Regions from separate parts of the Rhodoferax aquaticus genome, predicted to be linked through region 1. Evidence: riboswitches for the same ligand, from Rfam matches in the RefSeq annotation. Region 1 holds a riboswitch; the other holds the start of a gene.
The links. A riboswitch is a leader RNA that binds a small molecule or an ion and turns the genes downstream of it on or off. The one in region 1 is predicted to bind S-adenosylhomocysteine.

Region 1 (14,930 bases):
ATGAGTTTTCTCTTTAAAAAGAAGGTTTGCTGGGCTCTTTTCCACGGTCGGCGCTCCTCTATTGGGAATCTCTTAGGTGGGTTTCACGCCTTACATAGCCGAAACGATGCAAAGAATGTCTTCGCCGCGGAACCACTAAAGCGCTGCGAAGCCCACGATTATACAAACTAAGCTACGTTTTGACTAGGTTTTTTGGCGCGTGACGCGCTAGTAGATGCAAGCAGGCCACCCCAAATGAGCTCGCACGGGTTACCATCCACCTCTATGTTCAGTTACCGTCACGCCTTTCACGCCGGGAATCACGCCGACGTCCTCAAGCACACCGTGCTACTTGCTGTGTTGCGACATTTAACGCAAAAAGACACGCCCCTCACCGTTTTTGACACACACGCTGGCGCTGGACTCTATCGCCTTGACGGCGACTATGCACAAACCAGCGCAGAGGCTGCAGACGGCTTTGTGAAGTTGGTGCATGCCAAACTATCAGAACCGCTTGCTCCGCTTCTCCAAGACTACGTCGACATGGTGGCCTCGTTCAATGGCAAGGACCAAGTGAAGATTTATCCTGGTTCGCCATTCATCATCCAGCAAGAGTTGCGAGACCGCGACAAGCTCAAGCTTTTTGAACTGCACCCAACAGACTCCAAGACCCTTAGCGCAAACATTGCGCAATTGGAAGTGGGGCGCCAAGTTGCGGTGTTGCGCGAAGATGGTTTTGAAGCGGTCAAGAAGTTCCTTCCGCCGCCGTCGCGCCGAGCGTTACTTTTGTGCGATCCTAGCTACGAGGTCAAGAATGACTATGGGCGTGTCGCCGTCATGGTGGCCGATTCTATGCAAAGGTTTGCAACGGGAACCTATGCAGTCTGGTATCCCATCATCCCTCGTCCCGAAGCGCATGATTTGCCTCGTAAATTGAAGACCTTGGCAACTAAATCAGGCAAGCCATGGCTGCACGCGACCCTGACTGTGAAGTCGAGCAAGCTACTGCAAGATGCTGAAGGTGAGGTAGTACGCCCGGGACTTCCTGCAAGTGGCATGTTTATCATCAACCCACCACACACGCTCAAAGCAGGATTGAAGGCGGCGCTCCCCCAAATGGTGAGCATTCTGAAGCAAGACCAGCACGCCACCTTTACCTTGGATTCAGCAGGATAACAGGCTGCACTGCCGTAAGGTCCGTAAATGGACCCGCTGTGTTCTCGCAAAAGCGACAACACAGCGTCTGGCGAAGAACGAGCTAGGCCTTGCTGTGCAAACCCAGTCGTTGGCACAAAGCCAAGACCGAGGCACTCTGGTTCATGGTGTAAAAATGCAGTGATGGCGCGCCACCTGCGCGGAGTTGTTCACACAAGTCTGTGACTACGTCCAAGCCAAAGGCCTTGATGGACACCACATCATCACCAAAACTCTGAAGTCGCAACCGAATCCATCGCGGAATCTCCGCGCCGCATGCGTCGCTAAATCGCATCAATTGCGTAGAACTGGTGATGGGCATGATGCCTGGAACCACTGGAACATTCAGTCCCAAGGCATCGACCTCTTCTACAAATCGAAAGTAAGCATCCGCGTTGTAAAAGTACTGGGTGATTGCAGAGTTCGCTCCGGCGTTGACCTTGTTTGCAAAGGCCTGTAAATCACTTGCTGGCGATTTGGCTTGGGGATGTACCTCTGGGTAGGCTGCCACTTCAATGTGGAAGTCATCCCCCGTTTCGGTCCGAATAAAGGCGACCAAGTCACTGGCGTAGTGAAACTCGCCGCCTGCACCGTAGCCACTGGGTAAATCGCCTCGCAATGCGACAAGGCGTTTGACCCCCATTGCCTTGAGTATGGTCAACTGCGCACGGACCGTTTCACGGGTGGCACCAATGCACGAAAAATGCGAAGCCGCACTGACCCCCTCGGCCAATATATCCCGAACGGCAGCGAATGTGCCCTCTTGAGTCGATCCTCCGGCACCAAAGGTAACCGAGCAAAACTCTGGCGCTAGGACATAGAGCTGTTGTCGCACTTGCTTGAGTTTCTCGGCCCCTTCGGGCGTTTTCGGAGGAAAAAACTCCAGGCTCAAAGGTAATTGAGACGTTGCAGACATAAACACCTTAGGAATCAAACACCCATCAATTCAGGTTTGCGGGCGTATATAAAAAACTCCCGGTTGCCATCGCCTCCCTCAATCGCGGAATCAAACCAGTCAGACACCAACAGGCCTTCTGCCGCACATGCGTCTCGCAAGCGCTGCTCCACCAGAGGGTACATCGCTGCGTCTTTGACAATGCCGCCCTTGCCTACTTGGCCAGGCTGCAGTTCAAACTGAGGTTTCACTAAAGTGAGGAGATAGCCACCAGGCTTCAAAAAAGGAACCGCTGCGGGCAAGACCAAGGTCTGAGAGATAAACGACAAATCAGCAACAAGCAAGTCAAAGGCCGGCGCAAACTCAGATTCAGCAAGTGAAGTAGCCGCTGCATCTGGGGACAAAGCCTCAGTCGATTCATCAAACTCCGAATCTTCGAAGTCATCTTCCTCAAACTGACCATCAGCGCCCGTACTGTCAGCGTAAGCAGCTATCAAATCAGTAGCATTTAATGAACGCGCATTTACACCCTCTACGCACAAGACCCGAGGATCTTCGCGTAGTTGAGGGTGCAGTTGCGCACTACCTACATCGACGCCCACGACGCTGGCTGCGCCGTGCTGCAGCAGGCAGTCGGTAAAACCTCCGGTAGATTGCCCCACGTCCAAGCAGGCCATTCCTGTGACAGACAGTCCCACATGCTTGAGCGCGGCCTCCAACTTTAGGCCGCCGCGGGACACATAACGTGCTTCGGAGTCGTCCAAAAGTTGGATAGGGGCATCATTTGGAATCTCATCACCGTTTTTGACAACGGTCTTCCATTCCTCCCCAGTGATCGTAGTTCTACGCCACTGCACGCCATCGGCAATCAAACGCTGGGCTTGGGAGCGAGTGCTCGCCAAGCCGCGTACTACCAGAAGTTGATCAGCGCGCATTAGTAACGGTAGGTGTCAGGCTTGTAAGGGCCTTGCTTAGGCACGCCGATGTAGCTAGCTTGCTCGTCAGTCAACTCCGTCAACATCGCGCCAACCTTCTTCAAATGCAAGCGCGCCACTTTTTCATCCAAGTGCTTAGGCAAGACGTAGACCTTACCTTGCTCATAGAAATCGCTGTGTGTGAACAACTCGATTTGGGCAATGGTTTGGTTGCAAAAGCTGTTGCTCATCACAAAGCTGGGGTGACCGGTTCCGCAACCCAGATTCACCAAACGGCCTTTTGCCAACAGGATGATGCGTTTGCCGTCCGGGAAAATGACATGGTCCACCTGGGGTTTGATCTCTTCCCACTCGTATTTTTCGATGGACGCGATGTCAATCTCGTTGTCAAAGTGGCCAATGTTGCACACGATGGCTTGGTCTTTCATGGCCTTCATGTGGTCATGGGTGATCACGCGCTTGTTGCCAGTGGTGGTCACGAAAATGTCGGCTTTGTCAGCCGCGTATTCCATGGTCACGACCTTGTAGCCTTCCATGGCGGCTTGCAGCGCGTTGATAGGGTCGATTTCGGTGACCCACACTTGCGCGCTCAGAGCACGCAAAGCTTGTGCCGAGCCCTTGCCGACGTCACCGTAACCGGCCACGCACGCTACCTTGCCTGCAATCATCACGTCTGTGGCACGCTTGATACCGTCCACCAAAGACTCACGGCAACCGTACAAGTTGTCGAACTTGCTCTTGGTCACAGAGTCGTTCACGTTGATAGCACGGAACATCAGACTGCCGGCAGCAGACATTTCCTTCAAACGGTGCACGCCCGTAGTGGTTTCTTCGGTCACACCGATGATGTGCGCGCTCTTGCGGCTGTACCAGGTGGGGTCTACCGCGAGCTTGGCCTTGATGGCAGCAAACAAGCAGGTCTCTTCTTCGCTGCCAGGGTTGTTCAACACGGACTGGTCTTTCTCAGCGCGTTTGCCCAAGTGCATGAGCAAGGTTGCGTCACCACCGTCATCCAAGATCATGTTGGGACCTTCGCCTTCGGAGCCAGCGGGTCCAAAGTCGAAAATGCGGTGGGTGTAATCCCAGTAGTCCGTCAGGTTTTCACCTTTGTAGGCAAACACGGGAGTGCCGGCTTCCACCAGCGCTGCCGCTGCGTGGTCTTGGGTGGAGAAAATATTGCACGATGCCCAACGGATTTGGGCACCCAAGGCTTGCAGTGTTTCCATCAACACGCCCGTTTGGATGGTCATGTGCAAGGAGCCGGTAATGCGAGCGCCTTTAAGTGGCTGGGCCTTGGCGAACTCTTCGCGAATGGCCATCAGGCCGGGCATTTCAGTTTCAGCGATACGCAACTCTTTGCGGCCCCAGGCGGCAAGAGAAAGGTCAGCAATGACGTAATCGACGTTAGGTGTAAGAACAGCACTCATGTTGGCTCCATGCATAAGTTAAGTGCCACGGATAGGGGTGCAAAGACTCACACCACAAAGACCGTGGGTGAGCGCCGTTGGGGAAGCGCCAAGCAATGGCTGCTTAGCGATTTCCGAGCCTCACCAGCTGTGTTTTTCAGTGCCTAGAAAAACCAATGCGGGCTGCAACGCTCCTCGGAAAGTCGCAATTCTATCTGCATCTGAATTTCTGCACCAGCCCGCTTGCCGATCTAAGCAAAATAGAAGTGGGGCTTTCCCGTACGTTCTAGCACCTAATTACGACAAAGAGAGGAACTTGTTCCGATGATGAGGGCGGGCTGGCGCAAGACTTGGTAGGGTCCAGCTTCCGGGTGCTTGAGAACCCTCACCAGCATATCCCCCATCGTTTGCCCAGACTGGTAGGGCGTGGCTTGGGATACCGTGGTGACGTGCATACCTGGGAGCAGGGTGTCGCTTGGAATGTCACCGTGCACCACCACTGACACATCTGCCCCCACGCGGATGCCAGCATCCATCAAACCGCGTATCACGCCTACGCCACCCAAGTTGTTATCCACAACGATAGCGGTGGGGGGCGCCTCTAAGGCCAATAGCCGTGCGACAGCGCCCAGGCCGCCTCGGCGATCGTTAACACCTGACACTTGATATGACAAGGGGCAATCCAAGCCAGCCGCACGTAAGGCCGCCAGAAAACCCACATGCCGCTGGCTAGCAAAATTCAGCTCCAAAGGGGCGTGTACATATGCAAAGCGTCGATGTCCCAAGCCCAACAGATGGTTGACTGCGAGGTGACTGCCGCGCTCGTTATCAAAGTCAAACCATGAATAATCCGCATGTGTAGACGTTCGGCCATAGGCGACAAAAGGGTAGCCCTTTTCTAGCAGTTGCTCGACGCGCTCATCTTGTACAAACGTGTTGGGGACAATCACGGCGTCTACTCGTCCGCCTCTAAACAAACGCTCGACCATGCTCCACTCGCCTTCATGCTGAGCGACGGCCAGCAATAGATCCAAATGGTCTTGCTCCAAGCGGTCAGACAAGCCACTGGCCATTTCCAAGAACTGGGGATTGCCAAGGTTGTCTACCGCTGCGGAATAGACGATACCAATGGCATCCGCCCGCCCTCGCACCAAACGCCGGGCTCCGGCATCAGGACGGTACCCAAGCGCATTGGCCATGTCTTGCACACGCTGGCGGGTTTGGGCGTTGACGTCTTGGTAGCCGTTCAAGGCACGACTGACCGTAGAGGTCGATAAACCAAGCGCTTTGGCCAACTCTCGAATATTCACACACGGGTCCTCTCATTCGTAGGCAAGTGTAGTAGGACCATCGACTAGCCTAAGCGCTGGCGTTTTGCAAAACCAGAGTGGCCCAATTAAACCGCTGCGACAAAGGCACCACCCCATGGCTTGCAAACCAAAGTGCGCCCTTGCAATCCCGCACCATCCAAGCCACTGCTGGGTAGAAGTGCGGCTTCACCCCATGCTGCGGGCAAGGCAAACGTAGCTTCCGCATCGCTAAAGTTGAACACGCACAGGATCTGCTGCGCACCCTCGCTGCGAACAAATGCCAGCACCTGCGGGTGTGAGGGCAAGAGTTGGAGGCGGCCATTGATCAGCGGTGACTGTTGCTTGCGCCAAGCCAAGAGTTGCCGGTAGAAGTTCAACAAGGAGTCGGGTTGCTGCGCTTGCACGTCAGCGGCCAACGATTGATGCGCGTGGGCCACTGGTAACCAAGGCTTGCTGGTCACCACATCCACCGCAGAGAAACCAAGGTCATCGGCAGAAGCCTGCCATGGCATGGGCGTGCGGCATCCGTCACGACCTTTGAATTCGGGCCACATCGTGATGCCGTAGGGGTCTTGCAGATCTTCAAATGCGATCACAGCCTCGGGCAATCCCAGTTCGTCCCCTTGGTAGATGCAGGGCGAGCCACGCAGACTCATTTGCATCGCCGCAGCCAGTCGCAGCAGTTGAGGGTTGGGTGTGTCTCCGCCCCAGCGTGTTGCAAATCGGGTGACATCGTGGTTAGACAATGCCCAGCATGGCCATCCTCCGCCGGCCAGTTGCTCAAACCGTTCTAACACTGAATGGATGTACGGCGCGCTGTGGGCAGAGCCCAACAAGTCGAAACAATACGCCATGTGCAGCTTGTCACCCCCTTGGGTGTATTCCGCGACGCGTGCCAAGCCGTCGTCATCCCCAATCTCACCGACCATCGTGGTGTTCGGGTATTCGTCCAAAAGCGTGCGCAGGCGCTGCAGAAAAACCAAGTTTTCGGGCTGGCTTTTATCGTGCTTGTGCCATTGCCAACCGTAAGGATTGACGGCATTGACTGCGGGGTCTTCACCCGTAGGCCGGCCACGGGGGGGGTTATCGCGCAACTTCGCATCGTGGAAGTAGAAGTTGGCGGTGTCAAGGCGGTAGCCATCTACCCCTAAATCCAACCAAAACTTCACCGTCCCCAACAGTGCATCCTGAACCTCGGGGTTGTGGAAATTCAGATCAGGCTGGCTGGTCAAAAAGTTATGCATGTAGTACTGGCAGCGCCGTGTATCCCATTGCCATGCGCTGCCCCCGAATATGGACAGCCAGTTGTTAGGAGGGGTTCCATCGCTCTTCGCGTCCGCCCATACATACCAATCGGCCTTGGGGTTGTCTTTGCTGGACCGGCTTTCTACAAACCACGGGTGTTGGTCGGCGCTGTGCGAAAGCACCTGGTCAATCATGACTTTGAGCCCTAAGGCATGGGCGCGCTCAACCAAGGCCCGAAAGTCGGCCAAAGTCCCAAACATCGGGTCAACATCACAATAGTCGCTGACGTCATACCCAAAGTCCTTCATCGGGCTTTTGAAAAAGGGCGACAGCCAGATACCGTCAGCGCCCAGTTGGGCCACGTAATCTAAACGGGCCGTCACACCCGCCAAGTCACCAATGCCGTCGCCATTGCTGTCTGCAAAACTGCGTGGGTAGATTTGGTAAATCACCCCTCCGCGCCACCAATTATTGTTTGCTGCTTTTGTCATTCGATCTCACCCTATTGCAAAAATCATCCACCCTTGACCGAGCCGGAAAGCAGCCCACGAACAAAGAAACGCTGTAAAGAAAAGAACACCATCACCGGCACTGCGATCGACACGAACGCACTGGCCGTCAAGATTTCCCAACTCTCCCCCCTTGAGCCCAACAAGTCATTGAGCTTGATGGTGAGCACAATCTGGTCAGGGGCTTTGCCCAAGAAAACCAATGCGATCAAAAAGTCATTCCATACCCACAAGAATTGAAAGATGGCGAAGCTTGCCAAAGCCGGTATCGACAAGGGCAACACAATGCTGGTGAACACTTGGAAATGGGTGGCACCGTCCATGCGCGCACTTTCAATAATGTCGCGCGGGAGTGCGGCAATGTAGTTGCGCAGCAGATAGATCGCCAAAGGCAATCCAAACGCCGAGTGGGCCAACCATACCCCTAGGTAGGACTTGGACTCAATCCCGAAGCCCGCGCCTACTTGGTTGTACAAGCGCAGCAGGGGGATTAGTGACATCTGCAGCGGTACCACCAACAAGCCGACCACCACAATGAACAGCCACTTGCGGCCTGGAAACTCCATCCAGCTGAATGCATAGGCTGCAAACGCCGCAATCAAAATAGGAATAAACGTAGCCGGAATCGTGACCTTGAACGTGTTTAAAAACGCTTGCCCTACACCTTCAGAGGCAATTACTTTTTCATAGTTTTGCGTGATGAAAACCGGGGGTGACTCTGCAATGTAGAAGATGCGAATGCCCTTGTCTTTTTCATACGGGCCACTCAGCACCAATCGGTATTCGCCGTTGCTTGCCACTGTCAACACGCCGTCGGGCTTTCCATCTTCTTCGTCAAAAATCTGCCCATCTGCCACTTCTACAGCAGCCCCTGCGTCGAACTCGCTAGGCGTTGATGACTTCAAAGAAAACTTCTTGATTTGAATCTTGGCTTGCTCCCCAAACAAGCGGCCCTTCATCACATAGGCATCGCCTTCCTTGAACACGCTTTGTGCCCCACCGGTTCGACGCATGTCGGCACGGGTTTGGGTGGACAAGGCGGTCCACCAGCCACTGGACACCAGTTGCTCTTTGTCCCGAAAGCTAGACACGAGCAAACCAAACGTGGGCAATACCCACACCGCCACGATCACGAGCAGCAGCAGCTGCGCCAAGATAGACGGAAGAGAGAAATACTTTTTCATCGCTGAGCCTCTTCGGTGCGGAAGCGGCGAATATTGAACGCCATCACAGGAATCACGGCAAACATCAGAACCATGGCCAAGGTAGAACTGCGGCCATAGTCGCCACCACCTCTAAACATCCAGTCGTACATCAGGTTGGCCAGCACACTGGTGTCCCATTGCCCGCCAGTCATGGCCATGACAATGTCAAACACCTTGAGTACGGTAATGGTGATCGTGGTCCACACCACCAAGATAGTGGACATCACCTGGGGCACCATGATTTCAAAAAAGATCTGTAGCTCGCCCGCGCCATCAATGCGTGCGGCTTCAATGGTCTCGGTCGGTACGCCGCGCAGCGCTGCCGACAAAATCACCATCGCAAAGCCCGTTTGAATCCAAATCAAAATGGCCATCAAAAAGAAATTGTTCCAAAACGGCACCGTCACCCATGCTTGGGGCTCAAACCCCATGCCCACGGCAATGGCGTTCAAAATACCAATTTGCTCTGACCCCGCACCGCGGTAGTCATACACAAACTTCCAGATCACACTGGCACCTACAAAGCTAATGGCCATGGGCATGAACACCATGGACTTGGCAAAGTTGCCCCACCACACGCGGTCTGCAAGCACCGCCACGATCAATCCAAAAACGGTGGCGAGTGTGGGCACCACCACCAACCACATGAAGTTGTTGCGAATCGTGATCAAGAAACCTTGGTCTACAAATACCCACTTGTAATTGGACAGGCCCACAAACACTTCGCCAGTCGCGTCATACAGCGTCAGGCGAAAGGTCTCTACCAAGGGGTACAGCAGATACACGGTCAGCAGCAATAGCGCTGGAGCCAAAAACAGCCAGGGGCGTACGCTGGAGCGCACTTGCTCGCGACGTACTTTGGAGCCCAAGGGCAGGTGCACGAGTTTGTCGAGCACAAAATTGGAGCCTGCGAAATACAGCAGGCAAAACGCGATGCTGACCACCACGGCGGCAATCGTTTGGAAAATCGGGTTGGTCATGGCAGTCAGCTCGCTCTTAGATCACACTTTCATCCGTTACTTGATGGCGTCCCAGCTCTTTTGGATGTCGTCGGCCACTTGTTGGGCTGACTTGCCGCCGGAGTAATCCACCATGCCTTTCCAGAAGGAGCCAGCACCAATAGCGCCGGGCATCAGGTCAGAGCCGTCAAAGCGGAAGGTGGTTGCGCTCAGCAAAATCTCGCCTTGCTTCTTCAGTGCTTTGGACTTGTACTTGGCCAAATCAACACCTTTGTGCGGTGTCAAGAAACCACCTTCAGCCATCCAGATTTCATGCGCTTGGGGGTGTTGCAAGTACTCCATGAAAGCGCGAGCACCCTTGCTGTCTTTGGTCAGCGTCAGAATGGTGCCGCCACCCAAAACTGGGTTGCCGAGTTTCTTGCTTGCGTACGATGGGAAGTAGAAGAAGTCCGCTTCGTCCGCCTTGCCTTCTGGGAAGAACGCAGGGATGAAACTGGCTTGACGGTGCATATAGCACTTGGGTGGTGAGCCAAACATGCCTTTAGGGCTGTCTTTAAAGCTCACAGTAGCCACAGCCTTGGCGCCACCGTCCACGTAGGCATCATTCTTGGCAAACCAGCCGTAGGCTTCAATCGCGTCCACCACGCGCTTGTCATTGAACTTCACAGTGTTGTTCACCCAACCGTCATACACCTCGGGCGACTGTGTGCGCAGCATGAAGTCTTCCACCCAGTCAGTCGCAGGCCAGCCTGTTGCAGCGTCGCTGCCCAAACCAATACACCAAGGCTTGCCACCGTCGGCGGCAATTTTCTTGGTCAGGTCTTGCAACTCTTCCATGGACTTAGGTACTTTGTAGCCCTTTTCCTTGAAGTTCTCGGGGATGTACCACACCAAGCTCTTCACGTTCACGTTGTAGAAGAAACCGTAAAACTCTTCTTTGCCTGCTTTGTTTTTGTACGTACCCAGGTCAGCCCATGAGCTGCCCGCTGCGTAGTTCTTCTTGACCCAGTCTTTGGTTTTTTCACCCAAAGGCACCAAACCTCCGATTGCGGCCATATTGGCTGCCAATCCAGGTTGCGGGAAGACCGAGATATTGGACGGTGAGCCCGCCTTGATATCGATCACGATTTGCTGTTCCGAGCTTTGTGAGCAGGAATGCTTCACCACAGCGCCGGTTGCTTTTTCGAAGTTGGCGATGACTTTTTTGAGCATCCCCTCTTCGGCCCCTGTCCAAGGACAGGTCATGGTGATGACTTCACCCTTCAGATTGGGCCCCTTGTAGTCAGCAGCCAATGCAGGGCTGACCATGGAAGCCAGTGCCAGTGCGCTAGCACCAGCGATTACGGTTGTCTTAAACATGCCACTCTTCTCCTCTAATAACTCTACGGCCCATCCGCAAAGCAAATTGATATATCGGGGGGTGCGTTCGCGCTACGAAATGCGCTTGCCCGCACTGTCAAAACGGTACAAATGTTCTGGATCGAACCCCAGTGCAATAGCGCTACCGGGAGCGAGCATCAAGGTGCCATCCATGCGGGCAGTGATCTCACCCAAAACACCCGCATCCACATAGGCAAAAGTCTCATTGCCCAGTTGCTCTGAATGCTTCAGCGTGCCCACAATAGGGCCATTGGCGTCGACCTTGAGATGCTCTGGACGCAAGCCCACGGTGCTGGCTGCACTGCGCGATGCAAACTCGCCGGTGATGAAGTTCATTTGTGGCGAGCCAATAAAGCCCGCAACAAACAGGCTCGCAGGGCTGGTGTACAGATCCAGCGGACGCCCCACTTGCTCCACACGCCCCTTGTTGAGCACCACAATCTTGTCGGCCAAGGTCATGGCTTCAATTTGGTCATGGGTCACATAAATCATGGTTGCACCCAAGCGGCGGTGCAGCGTTTTGAGTTCCACCCGCATCTTGGTGCGCAAGGCGGCGTCTAGGTTAGACAGGGGCTCATCAAACAAAAACACCTTGGGGTCGCGCACAATGGCCCGGCCAATGGCCACACGCTGACGCTGGCCGCCGGAGAGCGCCTTGGGCAAGCGGTCTAGATATTCCGTGATTTGCAAGACTGCAGACGCCTCTTTGACGCGGCGGTCAATCTCTGGCTTGGGCACCTTGGCAATCTTGAGCCCAAACGCCATGTTGTCGTACACCGTCTTGTGGGGGTACAGCGCGTAGCTTTGGAACACCATGGCCACACCACGCTGGCTGGACGGCAAGTCGTTCACCCGCTCGCCGGAAATCGACAAGTCGCCGCTAGAAATCTCTTCTAAGCCCGCAATCATGCGCAGCAAAGTGGTCTTGCCACAGCCAGAGGGCCCAACAAACACCACAAATTCGCCGGGCTCAATATCCAAATCGATACCGTGGATCACGTCCAACTTGCCGTACTGTTTTTTGATACCGCGCAAGCGGACATCGGACTGACTCATGAACATTCCCCCAACTTTCTACCCGTTGAAACTTGCCGAAGCCCGTGGCGGTGTACTTAGAAAAACACACATACCGGAACTCCAAAAACGTTTTTGATTGTGCCAAAAACGTTTTTGTACGCGATAGGTGTTTTCCCGGGGTGAAATCCGAGCGTTTGCGACGCCCTTGGATTTAGGTGTTGGTAGCCGCCAAAAGCTTGCGCTCTAGGGCGTCTTGGTCCAAGGTCACTTCACCGTAGGACGCCAAATGCGCACTGACTTGGCGCAATGCGGCGGGCAGGTCTTGGCGGTTGCCCTGCTCAATGCACAGCAAAGTGCGCCGCACGGCTTCTAAAAAGGCGTCTTGCGCGTGGCGCAAGCCGTTGAACGCATGCAGGTTGTCGAATGCCCAACCAATCTTGGTGCAAAAGTTTTCCAGCAAGCGCCGCTGGTAGTCTGCCAGCGGCCAAGGCGGCGACACCAAAATCACAAACTCCCGGTGGTCTGGCGTGCCGACATGCAGCACATAGTGGGGATGTTCTAAGTGGCTGCGGCGTTCTGCAAAGGCCGTTTTGGCAACCTGCAGCAGGGCATCTGACTCAGGAATATGCGCCTCTTTGCCCATGGCGGCATAGTCACCCGTCGCCGCCATGATGACGGGGGCATCACCACTTTCCGCCTGCGACAAAAACAGGCACAACACCCCATTGGCCCCCACGTCCAGCAGGGCCGTAATCTGGTTCAGCACCCCAGATGAAAACTCCCGCAAAGATCGCACGTGGTACAGATCGGTAGATGCCGCCAGTATGCGCTCCAAGCCCTGGCGGCTGCGCTCAATGGTGAGCAAGCCCTCGTAGGCACGCAGCGAGGCGATCACCGTTGTAAACAATTTTTGCCCAGTGAGCTCGGTCTTGTTCTTGTAGTCATTGATGTCGTACTGCAGCACCACGTCACGCTCGGGCGCTTGCCCCGGCTGCCCGGTGCGCAGCACCAGTCGCACCATCTGGTTGTTGAGTTCCTCGCGCACTTGTCGCGCCAAACGCAGTCCGGCGTCTGCCGTCTCCATCACCACGTCGAGAAGTACCAAGGCAATGTCGGTCTCGCGACGCATCACCAGCAGGCCCTCCTTGCCGGAGTAGGCAGACATCAACTGGATTTCACGGTCTTTGTAAACAATGCCAGAGAGCGCGAACCGGGTGGCATTGTGGACATCGGCCTCGTCATCCACCACCAGCACTTTCCAGGGTGGCATAGGTGCGGCTGCGCGTACAGGTGCAGCATCAGGCGCATCGTCGCGCAGCCAGCTTTCGGAGTCTTCTTTATCCATCGACATCTCCCAATCATCGACAACCCGCGGACCAACAATGCGCAGCGCCCCTTGTAAGTTCTCTACGGTTCTGGTGACACAGCCCCCACATCGTAGCGGCCAATGCAAAGCAACACAAACTTAAACCGCAACTTAAACAACGGCTGGGCAAATACGTGATCTGCAGGCGGCGTAAGCGCCGCTAGCGCATGAGCCCGCCATCTAGCCGCACGCAGGAGAAACCGAGCCCAGTGCAGTGCCAGTAAAATTGCGGGCTTGCGCTGTGCTTTTGGACGGGCCAGGTGTTCTGGGCTCACATTTCCAAGCATTCCCCACGGTTTGACTGACGACGGCCGACATTGCGCGCTTATTTCTAAACTGGATTACCTGTGACCTACGCCTCCGAAACCCGCCGCCGCCGCACCTTTGCCATCATTTCCCATCCGGATGCGGGTAAAACCACCCTGACTGAAAAGCTCTTGCTGTTCTCGGGCGCGATCCAGATTGCCGGCTCGGTCAAAGCGCGCAAGGCCAGCCGCCACGCGACCTCCGACTGGATGGAAATCGAAAAGCAGCGTGGCATCTCGGTCGCCTCGTCGGTCATGCAGATGTCTTACCGCGACCACGTGGTCAACCTGCTCGACACCCCCGGCCACAAAGACTTCTCGGAAGACACCTACCGCGTGCTCACCGCCGTGGACTCGGCACTGATGGTGATTGACGCGGCCAACGGTGTGGAAGCCCAGACCCGCCGCCTGATTGAGGTCTGCCGCCAGCGCGACACACCCATCATCACCTTCGTGAACAAGATGGACCGCGAAGTGCGCGAGCCCCTGGACATCTTGGACGAAATCGAACGCGAGCTGGGCATGCCCTGCGTGCCCATGACCTGGCCTGTGGGCCAAGGCAAGCTGTTCGGCGGGATCATCAACCTGCGCACCGAGGCCATGACCGTGTTTGAGAGCGGTAGCGAGCGCCGCCCACAAGACTTTGACACCGTGCCTTTGAACGACGCCGACTCGCTGGCCAAGCGCTTTGGCCACGAGTGGACTACCGCCATCGAAAGCATGGAGCTCGCCACCGGCGCGTCCCCCGCGTGGGACCATGCCGCCTTTTTGGCGGGCAAGCAAACGCCCGTGTTCTTTGGCTCTGGGGTGAACAACTTTGGGGTGATGGAAGTGCTGGACGCCTTAGTCGACCTGGCACCCGCGCCCCAAAAGCGCACCAGCACGACCGTGGTCAACCGCCAGCCCGTGGTCAAAGAAATGCAACCCGAAGACACGGCCTTCAGCGGCGTGGTGTTCAAGGTGCAAGCCAATATGGACGCCAACCACCGCGACCGCATTGCCTTTGTACGCATGGCCTCTGGCAAATACACACCGGGCATGAAGCTCAAGGTCATGCGCACCGCCAAAGAGCTGCGCCCCACCTCGGTTGTCACCTTCATGAGCCAGCGCCGTGAAGCGGTGGAAGAGGCCTACGCCGGTGACATCGTGGGCTTTACCACCCACGGCGGCGTGCAGCTGGGTGACACCATCACCGACGGCAGCATCAACCTGCAGTACACCGGCC
Region 2 (14,930 bases), 630 kb from region 1:
GGTGCTGACCTGATTGAAACCAACACCTTTGGTGCCACCACCGTGGCGCAAGCGGACTACGACATGGGCGAGTTGGCCTATGAAATGAACGTGGTGTCGGCCAAGTTGGCGCGCGCAGCGTGCGACAAATACTCCACGCCCGACAAGCCCCGTTTTGTGGCCGGTGCCTTAGGCCCCACGCCCAAAACCGCCAGCATCAGCCCCGACGTGAACGACCCCGGCGCACGCAACGTCACGTTTGAAGAGCTGCGCGCGGCCTACTACGAGCAAACCAAAGGCTTGGTCGAAGGTGGCGCCGATGTGATCTTGGTGGAAACCATTTTTGACACCTTGAACGCCAAGGCGGCCTTGTTTGCGGTGGACGAATACTTTGAAGCCAGTGGTGAACGCCTGCCTATTTTGATCAGCGGTACGGTAACCGATGCCTCCGGCCGTATCTTGAGTGGCCAAACCGTGACCGCGTTTTGGCACAGCGTGCGCCACGCGCAACCACTGGCGATCGGGCTGAACTGCGCTTTGGGCGCTGCGCTCATGCGCCCCTACATTCAGGAGCTGCACAAAGTGGCACCGGACACGTTCATTAGTTGTTATCCCAACGCCGGTTTGCCTAACCCCATGAGCGACACCGGCTTCGATGAAACCCCCGATGTCACCAGCCGTTTGGTGCGTGAGTTTGCTGCCGAAGGCCTGGTCAATATCCTGGGCGGTTGCTGCGGCACCACGCCCGACCACATCGGCGCCATCGCCCAAGCCGTTGCCCCCGTTGCCACGCGTTCGCTGAATCGAAACTATTTCTACAAAGACGCGGCCTGAGGCTAATTCCGCTGATTTTCCCATGTAACAATGCATCCCTTTTTTCAGGGGGATAGATGAAAACTAAATTGTTAGCCCTTGCATTGGGGCTGGGCGGTGCACTGGCGCATGCGGATACTACCAATTGGCGCTTCTATGGTATGGCTGGCACGGGCTTTGGCGGTGAGTCCATCCTCAAGGGCGGCTACACAGATGGCTCAACTTGGAATGTGAAGACCGGTCTTGGTTTGCTGTACAAGGTTGGCATGGATTACCGTGTAGCACCAAAGTTCACAGTGCAAGGAACTTTAGGTCGTCAACGCACAGCCACCAATGCGTCGGACGCCGAACTCGCTCTGACTACTAACTCAGCGGAATTGATGGGCTTTTACGACATGGCGCCTAGCTGGCGTCTGGGGGCCGGTGTGCGTGTACTCACATTGGCTGAGGTGACTGGCACAGGTCTGGCTACGGGCCTTCCGGTTGTTGGTCGCTATGAGAGTGAGCCAGGCGCAGTGCTTGAGTTGCAGTACGTCTTGGACTCTACGCCCCCTAAAAAAGGCAATGATCCTGGCCAATTTGGTATCAGCTTGCGCTACGTGAGTGAAACCCTCAAGCCTGTCGCGGGCGGTGCCAGTAAAAATGGGGACCATTCCGAGCTCGGACTGTTCCTGTACTACTAAGCCATCAGAACCTATCCACGGTGTAACTGCAACCCCACTACCAAGGCAATTTTTCATGCAAAAAGTTCAGTGGGGCGTGCTCAGCACGGCCAAGATCGGGGTTCAAAAGGTCATCCCGGGCTTGCAAGGTAGCCAATGGTGCGAGGTGCGCGCCATTGCCTCGCGCAACGCCGCGTCTGCACAAGCGGCGGCTGACAAACTCGGAATCGCCCATGCGTATGGGTCCTACGAGGCCTTGTTAGAAGACCCCGCCATTGAGGTGGTCTACAACCCCTTGCCCAACGATTTGCATGTGCCGTGGACCTTGGCTGCTGCCCGGGCTGGCAAGCATGTGCTGTGCGAAAAGCCGTTTGCATTGACTGCGAACGAGGCCGCGCAACTGCGTGAAGTGGCGGACAAGGTGCACATCATGGAAGCCTTTATGGTGCGTTTCCATCCCCAGTGGCTGCGTGCACGTGAGCTGGTGCGCAGCGGCGCATTGGGTGAGGTGCGCGCCATTCAGTTGTTTTTCTCCTACTTCAACCGCGATGCGGCCAATATCCGCAACCGTCCCGATGCGGGCGGTGGGGCTTTGTATGACATCGGGTGCTATGCCTTGGTGGCGGGGCGGTTTTTGTTTGAAGCGGAACCGTTGCGCGTCATCACACTGCAAGACCATGACCCGCAGTTTGGTACAGACCGGACCACCAGTGCCTTGATGGACTTTGGCCAGGGCAGGCATTTGACGTTCACGGTGTCTACCCAAACATGCCCCTACCAACGGGTGCAAGTCATAGGCACCCAGCAAAGACTGGAGATTGAGATTCCGTTCAACGCCCCGCAGGCGGAAGAAACCCGTCTGTGGGTGCACGACGGAAAAAGCCTGCGCGATGGTGCCCAGCAGGTGGAAAACCTGCCCGCGGCCGACCAGTATGCGCTGCAGGGGGATGCGTTTGCGCAAGTGGTGCGCGGTCTGGTGGCCTTGCCTTACGGGGTGGAAGACGCCATTTTGAACATGCGCATATTGGACGCCATGGTGGCTTCCAGTACTTCGGGAGCTTGGGTGCGCGTTTAGCCCCCAAGTTCGCGCCCCTTGCGGCGCGTTAGCCCTTAAAATCGCGCCATCCAAGGAGCGTTGCAGCGGGAAACTTTGTTCCCGTCAGGCTTGGACAGTGCTTGACCCACCGCAACGACGCTCACCTGGCAAGATGTTTTTTACAGGTGAGATGCATGTCTTCTACAAGTTCCCCCTCTTTAGCTACGTCCGTTGCGCCCATGCTGCTTTCCGGCCTGGAGCCCGTGCGCATTGACGCCAGCTCTTTGTTTGTGAATGTGGGCGAGCGCACCAACGTCACGGGTTCCAAGGCGTTTGCCCGCATGATTCTGAACGGCCAGTTTGAAGAAGCCTTGGCCGTGGCGCGCCAGCAGGTCGAGAACGGTGCGCAAATCATCGACATCAATATGGACGAGGCCATGCTGGACAGCCAGGCGGCCATGGTGCGGTTTTTGAACCTCATTGCCAGCGAGCCTGATATCTCTCGCGTGCCGCTCATGATTGACAGCTCCAAGTGGAGCGTCATTGAAGCAGGCTTGCGCTGTGTGCAGGGTAAGGCGGTGGTTAACTCCATCAGCATGAAAGAAGGCGTAGAAGAGTTCAAACGCCAAGCCAAGTTGCTACGCCGCTATGGGGCCGCCACCGTGGTGATGGCGTTTGACGAGCAGGGCCAAGCTGACACCTACGCCCGCAAGATCGAGATTTGCGAGCGCGCGTACCGCATCTTGGTGGACGAGGTGGACTTCCCCCCAGAAGACATCATCTTCGACCCCAATATCTTTGCCATTGCTACAGGCATTGAAGAGCACAACAACTACGCGGTGGACTTTATTGAAGCCACCCGCTGGATCAAGCAAAACCTGCCCGGCGCCAAGGTGAGTGGCGGTGTGTCTAACGTGTCGTTTAGCTTCCGCGGTAACGACCCGGTGCGCGAGGCCATCCACACCGTGTTCCTGTACCACGCCATTGCTGCGGGCATGGACATGGGCATCGTCAACGCCGGTATGGTGGGCGTGTACGACGACCTGGAACCTGTTCTGCGTGAACGTGTGGAAGACGTGGTGCTCAACCGCCGAGCTGACGCCGGCGAGCGCTTGGTGGACATTGCCGAAACCGCCAAGAGCGGCGCTAAAGACGAGAGCAAGAAACTGGAGTGGCGCGGCACGCCTGAAGCCCCGGCTACGGTGGGCCAACGCCTAAGCCACGCCATGGTGCACGGCATTACCGACTTCATCGTGGCGGACACCGAAGAGGCATACCAAGAAGTGCTGGCCAAAGGCGGACGTCCTTTGCATGTGATCGAAGGCCCGCTCATGGATGGCATGAACATCGTGGGTGACCTGTTTGGCCAAGGCAAGATGTTTTTGCCCCAGGTGGTGAAAAGTGCCCGGGTGATGAAGCAGGCCGTTGCCCACCTGATTCCCTATATTGAAGAAGAAAAACGCCTGGACGAAGCCGCAGGCCGCGATGTGAAGACCAAGGGCAAGATCGTCATTGCCACGGTCAAGGGCGATGTGCACGACATCGGCAAAAACATCGTGACCGTGGTTTTGCAGTGCAACAACTTTGACGTGGTCAACATGGGCGTCATGGTGCCTTGCCATGAAATCTTGGCGAAAGCCAAGGCAGAGGGCGCGGACATCATTGGCCTCTCAGGCCTGATCACACCCAGCTTAGAAGAAATGCAGTACGTGGCGGGCGAGATGCAAAAGGACGACTACTTCCGCATCAAGAAGATTCCGCTGTTGATTGGAGGCGCGACCACCAGCCGGGTGCACACCGCCGTCAAAATTTCGCCCCATTACGAAGGGCCAGTGGTCTATGTGCCCGATGCCTCGCGCAGCGTGAGCGTGGCGCAAAGCCTGTTGGGCGACGGCGTGCAAACCTATGTGGACGAGCTCAACGCCGACTACGACAAGGTGCGCCACCAGCACGCCAACAAAAAGCAAACGCCCATGTGGCCGCTGGCCAAGGCCCGTGCCAACAAAACGCCGGTGGACTGGGCCAGCTTTGCGCCCACGGTCCCCAAGTTCATTGGGCGGCGCGTGTTCAAGAACTTTGACCTGACCGAGTTGGCGCAGTTCATTGACTGGGGCCCGTTCTTCCAGACCTGGGACTTGGCCGGGCCCTTCCCAGCGATTTTGAAAGACGAGGTAGTGGGCACCGAGGCCAGCCGCGTGTTTGAAGATGGCAAAGCCATGCTTAAGCGCCTGATAGAAGGCCGATGGCTGACCGCCAACGCCGTGGTGGCGCTGTACCCGGCCAACAGCGTGAACGATGACGACATCGAGTTCTACACCGACGAGAGCCGCAGCACCGTTGCACTCACCTGGTACGGCCTGCGCCAGCAAACCGAGAAGCAAGAGATTGACGGCGTGATGCGCCCCAGCCGCTGCCTGGCCGACTTTGTGGCGCCCCAAGGAGTTAAGTCAGACTACGCAGGCATGTTCGCGGTGACCGCGGGCATTGGCACCGAAAAGCGCGAAAAGATCTTCTTGGATGCGCACGACGACTACTCCGCCATCATGCTCAAAGCCATTGCAGACCGCTTGGCCGAGGCTTTTGCCGAGTGCTTGCACCACCGCGTGCGGACCGACCTATGGGGCTACGCACCTAGCGAAGCCTTAAGCGCTGAAGAGCTCATTGCCGAAAAATACCAAGGCATTCGTCCAGCCCCCGGCTACCCTGCGTGCCCTGACCACAGCGTCAAGCAAGACATGTTTGCGCTGCTGCAGTGCGAAGACATTGGCATGGCCGTGACCGAGAGCCTGGCCATGACGCCAGCCGCCAGCGTGAGCGGCTTCTACCTGGGGCACCCCGACGCCACCTACTTCAACGTGGGCAAGATTTCGGATGACCAACTCCAAGACCATGTGCGCCGCCGTGGCCGCACTGCCGCCGAGTTGCAGCGTTTGCTGGCACCGAACCTGTAACACAGACGGGCGCACCGTTGATCGGTGCGAGTTGGCGTTGCACGCGGCTGAATCGGTCTAGACGGCACATGTACTGTGCGCAATTAGCTATCAATACTGTAGCTTGCTGCGCCCGATTAGCGGGCGCTTTGGCTTGGTAATTGTCATGACACAAGCCATGGCAACGTGCTATTATTTTTGCCACAGCTCAAACAGGACTTGCGCATGACAACTGCCACCAGTCGCCCGGAGAAACTGCGCTTAGGCGATGTACTGGTGCAGCAACGCCTGATCTCGCAAGAGCAGCTCAAGCAAACCTTGGAGTTACAGCGGACCACCGGCAAGAAAGTGGGGCGCTTGCTGATAGAGACCGGCATCATCACCGAAGAGTTGTTGGCCAACGGCTTGGCGCGGCAGCTGCGCATTCCGTTCGTGAATCTGAAGACCTTTCCGTTTCGCGCGGAAGTCGTCAAATTGCTGGCTGAAGCCAATGCCCGCAGGTTCAAGGCGGTGGTGCTTGAAGACAAGGGCGACCAGTTGCTGGTGGCCATGTCTGACCCGCTCGACCTGTTTGCCTTTGACGAGCTCACGCGCATCCTCAAGCGCAACATCGCCATAGCCGCCGCACCAGAAAGCCAGCTGACCTTAGCGTTTGACAAGCTGTACCGCCGCACCGAAGAAATCAGCGGCTTGGCGCGGGCGCTGGAAAAAGACATCGGAGATGCGGTGGACTTTGGTGAACTCACCGCCAGCGTGGGGCTGGAGGGTGCACCGGTGGTGCGTTTGTTGCAGTCGCTGTTTGAAGACGCCATGCAAGTCGGTGCGTCTGACGTGCACATTGAGCCCCAAGAGGCGGGCTTGCAAATTCGGGTGCGGGTCGACGGTGTGTTGCAAACCCAAACCCAAGCTGACAAGCGCATTGCGGGTGCGCTGACCCAGCGCCTCAAGCTTATGGGTGGTTTGGATATCTCTGAAAAGCGCTTGCCGCAAGACGGCCGCTTCAGCGTGCGGCTCAAAGAGCAAACCATTGATGTGCGTCTGTCGACCCTGCCAGCCACCTATGGCGAATCGGTGGTGATGCGCTTACTCAACCAAGGCATCGGCATGCGCCGCCTCGATGCCATTGGCATGCCTGCGGCCATGCTGGCGCGGTTTCGTGAAGTGTTGGCTCGGCAGTCGGGCATGGTGCTGGTCACCGGGCCTACGGGCTCAGGAAAAACCACCACGCTGTATGCGGCACTGGCGGAAATCAATGCGGATGAACTCAAAGTCATCACCGTCGAAGACCCCGTGGAGTACCGCTTGCCCGGTATCACCCAAGTGCAGGTGAATGACAAGATTGAACTCACGTTTGCCAAGGTGCTGCGCTCCTGCTTGCGCCAAGACCCCGACGTGATCTTGGTGGGCGAAATGCGCGACTCTGCAACAGCCGAAATTGGTCTGCGCGCGGCGATTACTGGGCATCTCTTGCTATCTACTTTGCACACCCGTGACGCCATGAGCACGCCGTTTAGGTTGATGGACATGGGTGTGCCGTCTTACATGGTGGCCACTTCTTTGCAGGCCGTTATTGCACAGCGTTTGCTCCGCTTGAACTGCACCGAGTGCGCGGCTGCGCACACCCCAAGCGCCCAAGAGCAATCATGGCTGGACTCCTTGCAGGTCGGTACACCCACATGGCTGCCCCAAAAAGGCCTGGGATGTTCGGCATGCAACGGGTCTGGCTACTCGGGTCGCCAAGGGGTGTATGAGCTCATGGAAATGGATGTGGAACTGGCCCACAAGGCCACCTTGGCGGATCCCGGTGACTTTATGCGCAGCGCGCGCGAACGCATGCGCGGCCAAAGCATGGCCCACCATGCCTTGGAGTTGGTGAAGGCCGGGCGTACCACCCTTGCGGAAGCCATGCGGGTTGGGTATGACGTTGACGACTTGGATGTAGCAGGCACCCCCTGATGGCCATCTACGCATGGAAGGGGCGCAACAAACGCGGTGAATCCGTGAGCGGCAAGCTCGAGGCCCTGACCGAAGGGGGGGTGGCCGATCAGCTCCTATCGATTGGCATTGCCCCTGTGCAGATTGCTGTGGCAGCCGCTGAGCAAGACGCCAGCACGGAGGGGTGGTGGACCCGGCTGAACCGCCGCCCCGTGGTACTGGAGGATTTGCTGCTGTTCTCCCGCCAGATGTACACGCTGAACAAAGCGGGTGTGCCCATACTGCGCGCGTTTGCCGGTTTGCAAGCGTCGGCCAGCAAGCCTGCCATGGTGGAGCTGCTCCAGGACATACGGGCCAGCTTGGACCAAGGGCGTGAACTCTCTGCGGCCATGGCCAGACACAAAGATCTGTTTGGCAGTTTTTACATTTCCATGATCAAAGTGGGCGAGATGACGGGGCGCCTGACGGAGGTATTTTTGCGGGTGACCGAGCACATGGAGTTTGAGCGCGATGTGCGTGAGCGCATTCGCCAAGCCCTGCGTTACCCCACCTTTGTGCTGATCGCGATGGGCGTCGCGGTGGTCATCCTCAACCTCTTTGTCATCCCTGTGTTTGCCAAAGTGTTTGCCGGTTTCCATACCGAGCTTCCTGTGATTACGCGGGGTTTGTTGGCTTTTTCGGGTTGGATGATTGCTTGGTGGCCCGCGCTGATCGTCGGCATGGTGGGGGCCGTGTTTGCGGTTCGGGCCTATTTGCGTACCCCCAAGGGGCGCTACCGGTGGGACGCCCGCAAGCTCAAACTGCCCATCGTGGGTGAGATCGTGCGCAAGGCTACCTTGGCGCGGTTCGCCCGCAGCTTTGCGCTGTCTAGCCAAAGCGGGGTGCCCTTGGTGCAAGCCTTAACCGTGGTTGCGCAAACGGTGGACAACGCCTTCATTGGCAGCCGTGTAGAGGAAATGCGCGATGGCATTGAGCGCGGCGAGAGCATTTCGCGCTGCGCTGCGGCGACGGGCGTTTTCACACCCGTCGTGCTTCAAATGATTGCAGTGGGTGAGGAAACCGGCGAGCTCGATAGCTTGCTGTTTGAGATTGCAGATATGTACGAACGAGACACCGACTACAGCATCAAAGGGCTGTCCGCATCCATTGAGCCTGTGCTGCTGGGCATTATCGGTGTGCTGGTTTTGCTCTTGGCGCTGGGTGTCTTTTTGCCTTTATGGAACATGGGCGGGGCTGCCATGGGGCGGGGTGGCTAAGGCCACAGCCATGCGCCCCAATCGACTGTTAGCCCCGCTGTGGACCGGGCGTTTGAGAGAGTTGGCTGCTATTCAAACCACGGTAGGCGCCCTGCGAACGGCATTGGCAATGGACTACATGGAGCGTACGGCGCGATCCATGCCTATGTGTGGGGGGGGTGGACTAGTGGCGTTAAGCCCAAATCAAGGGGTTAAACACCGGTCAAACGCACAATGCGTTGGGTCAGCTTAGGTGAAAACGTAGACTTGAATTAGGATGTAGCTTAGCAATCACTTAGGCACCGAGTGTGCGGCTATGCCAAGGGCACGTAGCGGTTTTGAGGGCAGTCGGTTTCATCACATTTATCAACTTGGTGGGCACTATGAAAACAACACAGCGTGGCTTTACATTGATTGAGCTGGTCATGGTCATTGTGATCTTGGGCATCTTGGCAGCGGTGGCGATTCCGAAGTTTGTGGACTTGTCGTCCGATGCTAAGCAGGCAGCACTCAGTGGAACCGCTGGCGCACTTTCATCAGCGGCCTCGATCAACTATGCAAGCTGTGCTGCCAGTAACAATGTCGCTGTGGCAAACAAATGTGTCCAAGTCGCCAAGTGTTCGGACGTGGGTGCCTTGTTGAATCCGAGCGTGACGTTGGCTACCACTTGCAGCACCTCTTCTAACTATTTGACTGCCGACACTGCAGTGACGGGAACAGGTGCCGAGAAGAATGGTGTTTCTCAAGTCTGCACCTTGAACTATGGAACTGGTTCTACCTGTGCTTCGGGTGGGACAGCCACCTTCACGATCATTGGCGCTGCGAACTAACACCGACATGTCTTCAGGCCAAAGCCAGTGAGCGCAACCTCACTGGCTTTGGCTTTTTGCTTGGGGTTGCGCAGTGCATGCACCATCCGTACACGCTAGGTGTGCGGGGGCCGTTGAATGGCGCTGAATGTGTGGCTGGGTTCGCCCGGGTCACGGCCTGTGCAGGTCCTTGTATTTGGAGTCAAAAGAGCCTCTTATTCCTGATGCAATATGCGTAAGCAGCTACTAAACTCATAGCGTTTATCGACCCTAGCATGCCTCAGCCAACTCACGCAATGCATCCTATCCAACGCTGCGGCAGGCGTAGGGCCTTGCAGTGGGGCTTTACCTTGGTCGAGCTGGTCATGGTCATGGTGCTGCTGGGGGTTCTGGCGGTGTTTGCTGCCCCTCGACTGAGCAACACCAATAGTTTCAGCGCGCGAGGGTTTCACGACGAAACGCTCGCCCTGTTGCGCTATGCGCAGAAAACGGCGATTGCACAGCGCCGCAACGTGTGTGTGCAGCTTGACGACACAGGTCTTAGCTTGCGCATTTTTGCGTCAAACCCTGCGGTCGGCACATGCAGTGCGGCCGCGGTACTGCCGCCGCCCAGCACATTGCGCGGCGGCAGTGGTTTGGCGGGGCAGTCCGCTGGGGCTGCGCTCACGGGGTTTCAGTTCACCCCTTTGGGCAGCACGGACCAAGCGGGTGCCATCACCATTTCCATTGCCGACAGCACCCACATCATTGTCGAGGCCAGTACCGGCTATGTCCATGAATAGGCCTCAGCAGCATGGCTTCACGTTGGTGGAGCTGATCATTTTTGTGGTGGTGGTGAGCTTGGGCATGGCGGGCATTTTGTTGGTCATTCAGACCAACGTCAAAGCCAGTGCAGATCCCATGGAGCGCAAGCAGGCCATGGTGTTGGCCGATGCCGTCATGGAAGAAATATTGCAAAAAAGTTTTGCCCGTGACCCCAGCGCCCCGGTGGGTACCAATCGGGCCAGCTTTGACAACGTAGACGACTACAACGGCAAAACGCAGGCGGACTTTACCGATCTTCCTGCTGCCTTGGCAGGCTACACCCTGGCCATTGCAGTAGCTCCGGCGACACTGGAAACTGGAGTCAGTCTGAAAAAAGTGACCGTCACGGTCGCTAGGGGCAGTGCGAGCCGTATCACGATGGTGGGCTACCGTGCGAACTACTAAGCAAGCCGGATTCACCTTGGTCGAGTTGGTCATGGTGATCGTGATACTGGGTGTGCTGGGCAGCATGGTGGCCGTGTTCATGCGCGGCCCCATAGATGCCTACTTTGCCGGTGCCAGGCGCGCTGCCCTGACCGATGTGGCCGATACGGTGGTGCGGCGCATCGCGCGCGATGTGCAAGTGGCCTTGCCCAACAGTGTGCGCCAAACCAACAACCAGTGCCTAGAGTTCATCCCTACCCGTACTGGGGGGCGCTACCGAACGCAGCCCGATGGCACAGGAGCCGGTGACGCCTTGGACTTCTCCACCGCAGATGCCAGCTTTGACATGTTAGGGAGCAACAGCGCAGTCAGTGCGCAGGCCATTGTGGCTGGTGACGTGGTGGTGGTCTACAACTTGGGGATCAGCGGTGCGGATGCCTATAACGCGGACAACACCAGCCCTGTGCTGGGGGTGTCAGCAGGCAGCCTAGCTGGCGAGACCAAGATTCAGATCACGCCCAAGCAGTTTCCGCTGGCGTCTGGCAGTCACCGTTTTCAAGTCATTCCTGCAGACGAAAAAATCGTAGCCTATGTGTGCCGGGGCGGCAACCTGTACCGCGCCACCCACCATGCTTACAGCAGCAGTTGCCCGTCTACAGGCGGAACGCTGATCGCGCAGAACGTGAGCTGTGCCATCACCTACAACGGCTCGGACCTGCAGCGCAATGCCTTGGTGCAACTCACGATGGGCTTCACCGACAGCAGTGGTGAGGTGGTGAGCCTCTACCACGAAGTACACGTGAACAACACGCCATGAGCTGCTGCACTCCCGCCACATGGTCCTCCCGTGCGCAGCAGCACGGTTTTGCAGCGATTGCTGCTATCTTTTTGGTAGTGGTATTGGCCGCTATGGGGGCGTACATGGTCACGTTCTCCAATACCCAGCAGCTCACCTCCGCGCAAGACTTGCAGGGCTCTCGCGCCTATTGGGCTGCGCGGGCTGGCTTGGAGTGGGGTATTGGAGCCGTAGCGCCACAGGCCAGTGCGACTGCCACGTGCCCCAGTTCGCCACAAGCCTTGCCGGCTACGGGCACCTTTGATGGCGGCTTTACGGTGGTGGTGACCTGCACGATGACGAGCTTTAACGAAGCTTCGGCCACTGCCAACGTCAAACTGTTCCAGTTCACCGCAGTGGCGAGCAGTGGCGGATCGGTCGGTAGCGCAGGCTTTGTAGAGCGCAGCCTGAGCGCTGCCTTGGAGAAATAGCAATGCACCTTCTGCCGTCTCTGTCCCACGCCGCGTACTTGCTGTCGCGCCTGCACTGGCTGGTGTGGCTTTACTTGGCGGCGGCAGCCACCCCGGCAGGCGCGGCTACCTATGCCTATACCTCCACCACATTTACCTATGTCACGCCTTCCGCAACGGCGGGCACCGCAGTCTGGAATACCACCAGCAACTCCCCCGGCTGCACCCAGTTTCCCTATGGCGACGATGACTGGGCTGACGTGAGTTTTGGCAGCGGGTTCAAGTTTCGTTTTGCAGGCACAAGCTACAGCGGTTTGCGCATTTACGCCAATGGCATCTTGGCGTTTCCGCCCGATGTGTCAGGCTTTCACCGGGTGTACAACGCATCTGCACTGCCCATTACCTCAGCTTCACCGGTCTTCGGCTGGGGGTGCAGCTTGAGCGCTGTACCCAAAAACATCATGGTGCCGTATTGGCGTGACATCGTGGCGGGTACCGCCCAGAGCACGAGTGGTGCTGCGGTGCGCTATGAGTTGGTGGGCACTGCGCCTAACCGCCGCTTCATCGTGACCTGGAGCAACGTCAAGCTGTATGGCCAAACCGACCGCTACAACTTTCAAGTTCTGTTGCTAGAGGGGCCCAGCAGCCTAGACGGTAACTTCATCTACCAATACACCGTGGGGGCCTCTGATGGGACAGGTGCCTCCGTGGGGGTGCAGGTCAGTAACACCGACTACACCGCGTATTCCTTCAATCAGCCGTTCATTGACCCCTTGCGCGGCACCGCCATACTGTGGTACCCGTCCAACCAACTGGCTGGCAAAGGCGCGGAGTACCGGTTTGACGAGAGCTCATGGACCGGAGCGGTGGGTGAGGTGCGCGATATTTCTGGTAATTCGCAGCATGCCTCGCGACAAGGAGCCGTCACCAACGTGGCCGGCGGCGCTTTGTGCCGAGGGGCTTCGGTTCCGAGTAATACCTCCAACACGGTCATCGATGCCATAGCAACTCCCTTGGTCCCGGGCAGCAAAGGGTCGGTCAGCTTTTGGTACCGCTCCAACGTCAATTGGAATGCAGGCTCCAGCGATGCCATGCTCTTAGACGCCACTACTACGGCATCGCGCCCCTTCTACTTGATGAAACTTGCCAGCGGTGCCTTGCGTTTCACGATGAGTGACAACACCACCCCGAATGCGATCGTGAGCACCGCACAAACCAGCACCAACTACAGCTTTGCGTCAGGCACCTGGCAGCACATTGCGATTACATGGAGCTTCAGTGCCGGGACCAACCAGACCGTGCAACAGATCATTGTGAACGGCGCCTTGGCTACCACCACAGGGAGCACACCATTTCGCAGCACCACCAGTGGCGTGATCGCGGGGCTAAGTACACTGTATGTGGGTGATAACCGCACCTCCGGCGTGACCCCCAGCAACGGCACTCCCAACAGTGCCAATGGCATTGTGGACGAGGTGTACATCTACCCCACTGAAATCAACGCCAGCCAAGCCGCCGCCGACCGCAGCCTGACCCGCACGACCTGTACCAGCCTAGACCACTTTCATATCTTGCATGGCGGAGAGACGGTGAACTGTGGTGGTGCGGCTGCGAGTGTGACCATAACCGCGCACGACAGCGCCCACGCGCCCATTAGCCTGGCCGGTACGACGCTGAACTTGGCGACCAGCACAGGGCGCGGCACATGGTCCAACATCAATGCCATCAACCCGGTCAACACTACGGGCGCTGCCAACAGCGGTACGGCCACCTATGTGTTTTCGGGAGAGTCTCGCGTTGTGTTGGGGCTGGCCAACACCGTATCTGAGAGCGTGAACGTCAACCTGAGTTCAGGCGGGGTCACGGAGCGCTCGGGTACCGCTAGCAGCTGCACAGTACAGGATTACACCTATGGCAGCAGTTGTGACGCCGACCTGTCCTTTGTGGACGCTGGTTACTTGTTCAACGTGCCCAACCACGTGGCCGAGACGCTGCAAACCGTGGCATTCAAAGCCGTCAAGAAGTCTGATAGCAGCACCGCTTGCGTGCCCACGTTTGCCAACCAAACCCGAAGTATCACCTTCACCTGCAGCTACCAAACGCCTGCCACGGGCAGTAGGCCTGTGCGCATCGGTGGATCAGCGCTCAACAGTGGGGCCAGTGCAAGTGCCGCATGTGACAGCACCGGACAAAGCCTTAGCCTGAGCTTTGACTCAGCGGGTTCTGCCAGCTTGGCGGTGCAGTACGCCGATGTGGGCCGCGTCACCCTGAATGCCAGCGAAACTACGGCGGGCGTGACCATGGCGGGCACCGACACCTTTGTCGCAGCGCCCGCGAGTTTTGCCATCTCAGGGGTGACTGCTAGTCCCATCAAGGCAGGGGCAGACTTCAGTGCCACGGTCAGCGCGCGCAACAGTGCAGGGGTCACAACCCCCAACTTTGGCAATGAAACGCCCAAAGAAACAGCCACGCTGTCGTTCACCAAATACCAGCCGACCGGCAGCGCGTCATCCAACGGCGTTTTTTCCGGGGCCTTGGGCAGTTTTGTTGGGGGCAGCGCCAGCGCTAGCAATCTGTCGTGGACAGAAGTGGGGTCGCTGGACCTCACGGCCAGCTTGACTAGCGGCAGTTACTTGGGCAGTGGGTTGACCGCCACGGGCACTACCGGCAGCACGGGAGCCGGGGGGCGATTCATCCCCAATCACTTTGACACCTTGCTTACCCAAGGGTGTGCCGCCGGTGCCTACACCTATTCAGGCCAAGCATTTGCAGTGCAGGTGGTGGCGAGAAACAAGGCCGGCAACACCACGGTGAATTACGACGGCAGTGCCAACACCAGCCCCAATTTCGCCAAAGCAGTCGCGTTGTCGGATGCCAATTCAGCAGCTGGCACCATGGCGTCTAACAGCCTTGCCGCAGGCGCATTCACGGCGGGGGTAGCCAGTGCCAGCCCGGTGTTTACCTTTGCCACCAAGCAAACAGTACCTGCCAGCATCAAGGTCCGAGCGACTGAGACCGCAGCAGACTCGGTAAGCTCCGCTCCGGGTTCTGAAGGGCTGGCCGCACTGCGCAGTGGCCGGGTGCGCTTAGGCAATGCT

Region 2: linked by a shared signal. The riboswitch ahead of metH (methionine synthase) and the one ahead of ahcY (adenosylhomocysteinase) in region 1 are both predicted to bind S-adenosylhomocysteine.

Annotation. Positions count from the first base shown of each region.
Region 1 covers NZ_CP036282.1:3,962,272-3,977,201, forward strand. The annotation lists gene rplM (50S ribosomal protein L13) at 1-2, opposite strand, end outside; gene EXZ61_RS18365 (23S rRNA (adenine(2030)-N(6))-methyltransferase RlmJ) at 265-1,155, shown strand; gene metF (methylenetetrahydrofolate reductase [NAD(P)H]) at 1,238-2,089, opposite strand; gene EXZ61_RS18375 (TlyA family RNA methyltransferase) at 2,104-3,003, opposite strand; gene ahcY (adenosylhomocysteinase) at 3,003-4,430, opposite strand; S-adenosyl-L-homocysteine riboswitch at 4,493-4,612, opposite strand; gene EXZ61_RS18385 (LacI family DNA-binding transcriptional regulator) at 4,703-5,719, opposite strand; gene EXZ61_RS18390 (alpha-glucosidase family protein) at 5,806-7,455, opposite strand; gene EXZ61_RS18395 (carbohydrate ABC transporter permease) at 7,479-8,657, opposite strand; gene EXZ61_RS18400 (carbohydrate ABC transporter permease) at 8,654-9,658, opposite strand; gene EXZ61_RS18405 (ABC transporter substrate-binding protein) at 9,695-10,996, opposite strand; gene EXZ61_RS18410 (ABC transporter ATP-binding protein) at 11,069-12,073, opposite strand; gene EXZ61_RS18415 (DUF3369 domain-containing protein) at 12,246-13,379, opposite strand; gene EXZ61_RS18420 (peptide chain release factor 3) at 13,748-14,930, shown strand, end outside.
Region 2 covers NZ_CP036282.1:4,587,963-4,602,892, reverse strand. The annotation lists gene EXZ61_RS21195 (homocysteine S-methyltransferase family protein) at 1-813, shown strand, start outside; gene EXZ61_RS21190 (hypothetical protein) at 870-1,475, shown strand; gene EXZ61_RS21185 (Gfo/Idh/MocA family protein) at 1,531-2,529, shown strand; S-adenosyl-L-homocysteine riboswitch at 2,576-2,659, shown strand; gene metH (methionine synthase) at 2,685-5,441, shown strand; gene EXZ61_RS21175 (GspE/PulE family protein) at 5,646-7,376, shown strand; gene EXZ61_RS21170 (type II secretion system F family protein) at 7,376-8,611, shown strand; gene EXZ61_RS22450 (type II secretion system protein) at 8,974-9,420, shown strand; gene EXZ61_RS21160 (GspH/FimT family pseudopilin) at 9,696-10,181, shown strand; gene EXZ61_RS21975 (prepilin-type N-terminal cleavage/methylation domain-containing protein) at 10,174-10,608, shown strand; gene EXZ61_RS21150 (type II secretion system protein) at 10,595-11,404, shown strand; gene EXZ61_RS21145 (hypothetical protein) at 11,401-11,853, shown strand; gene EXZ61_RS21140 (LamG domain-containing protein) at 11,856-14,930, shown strand, end outside.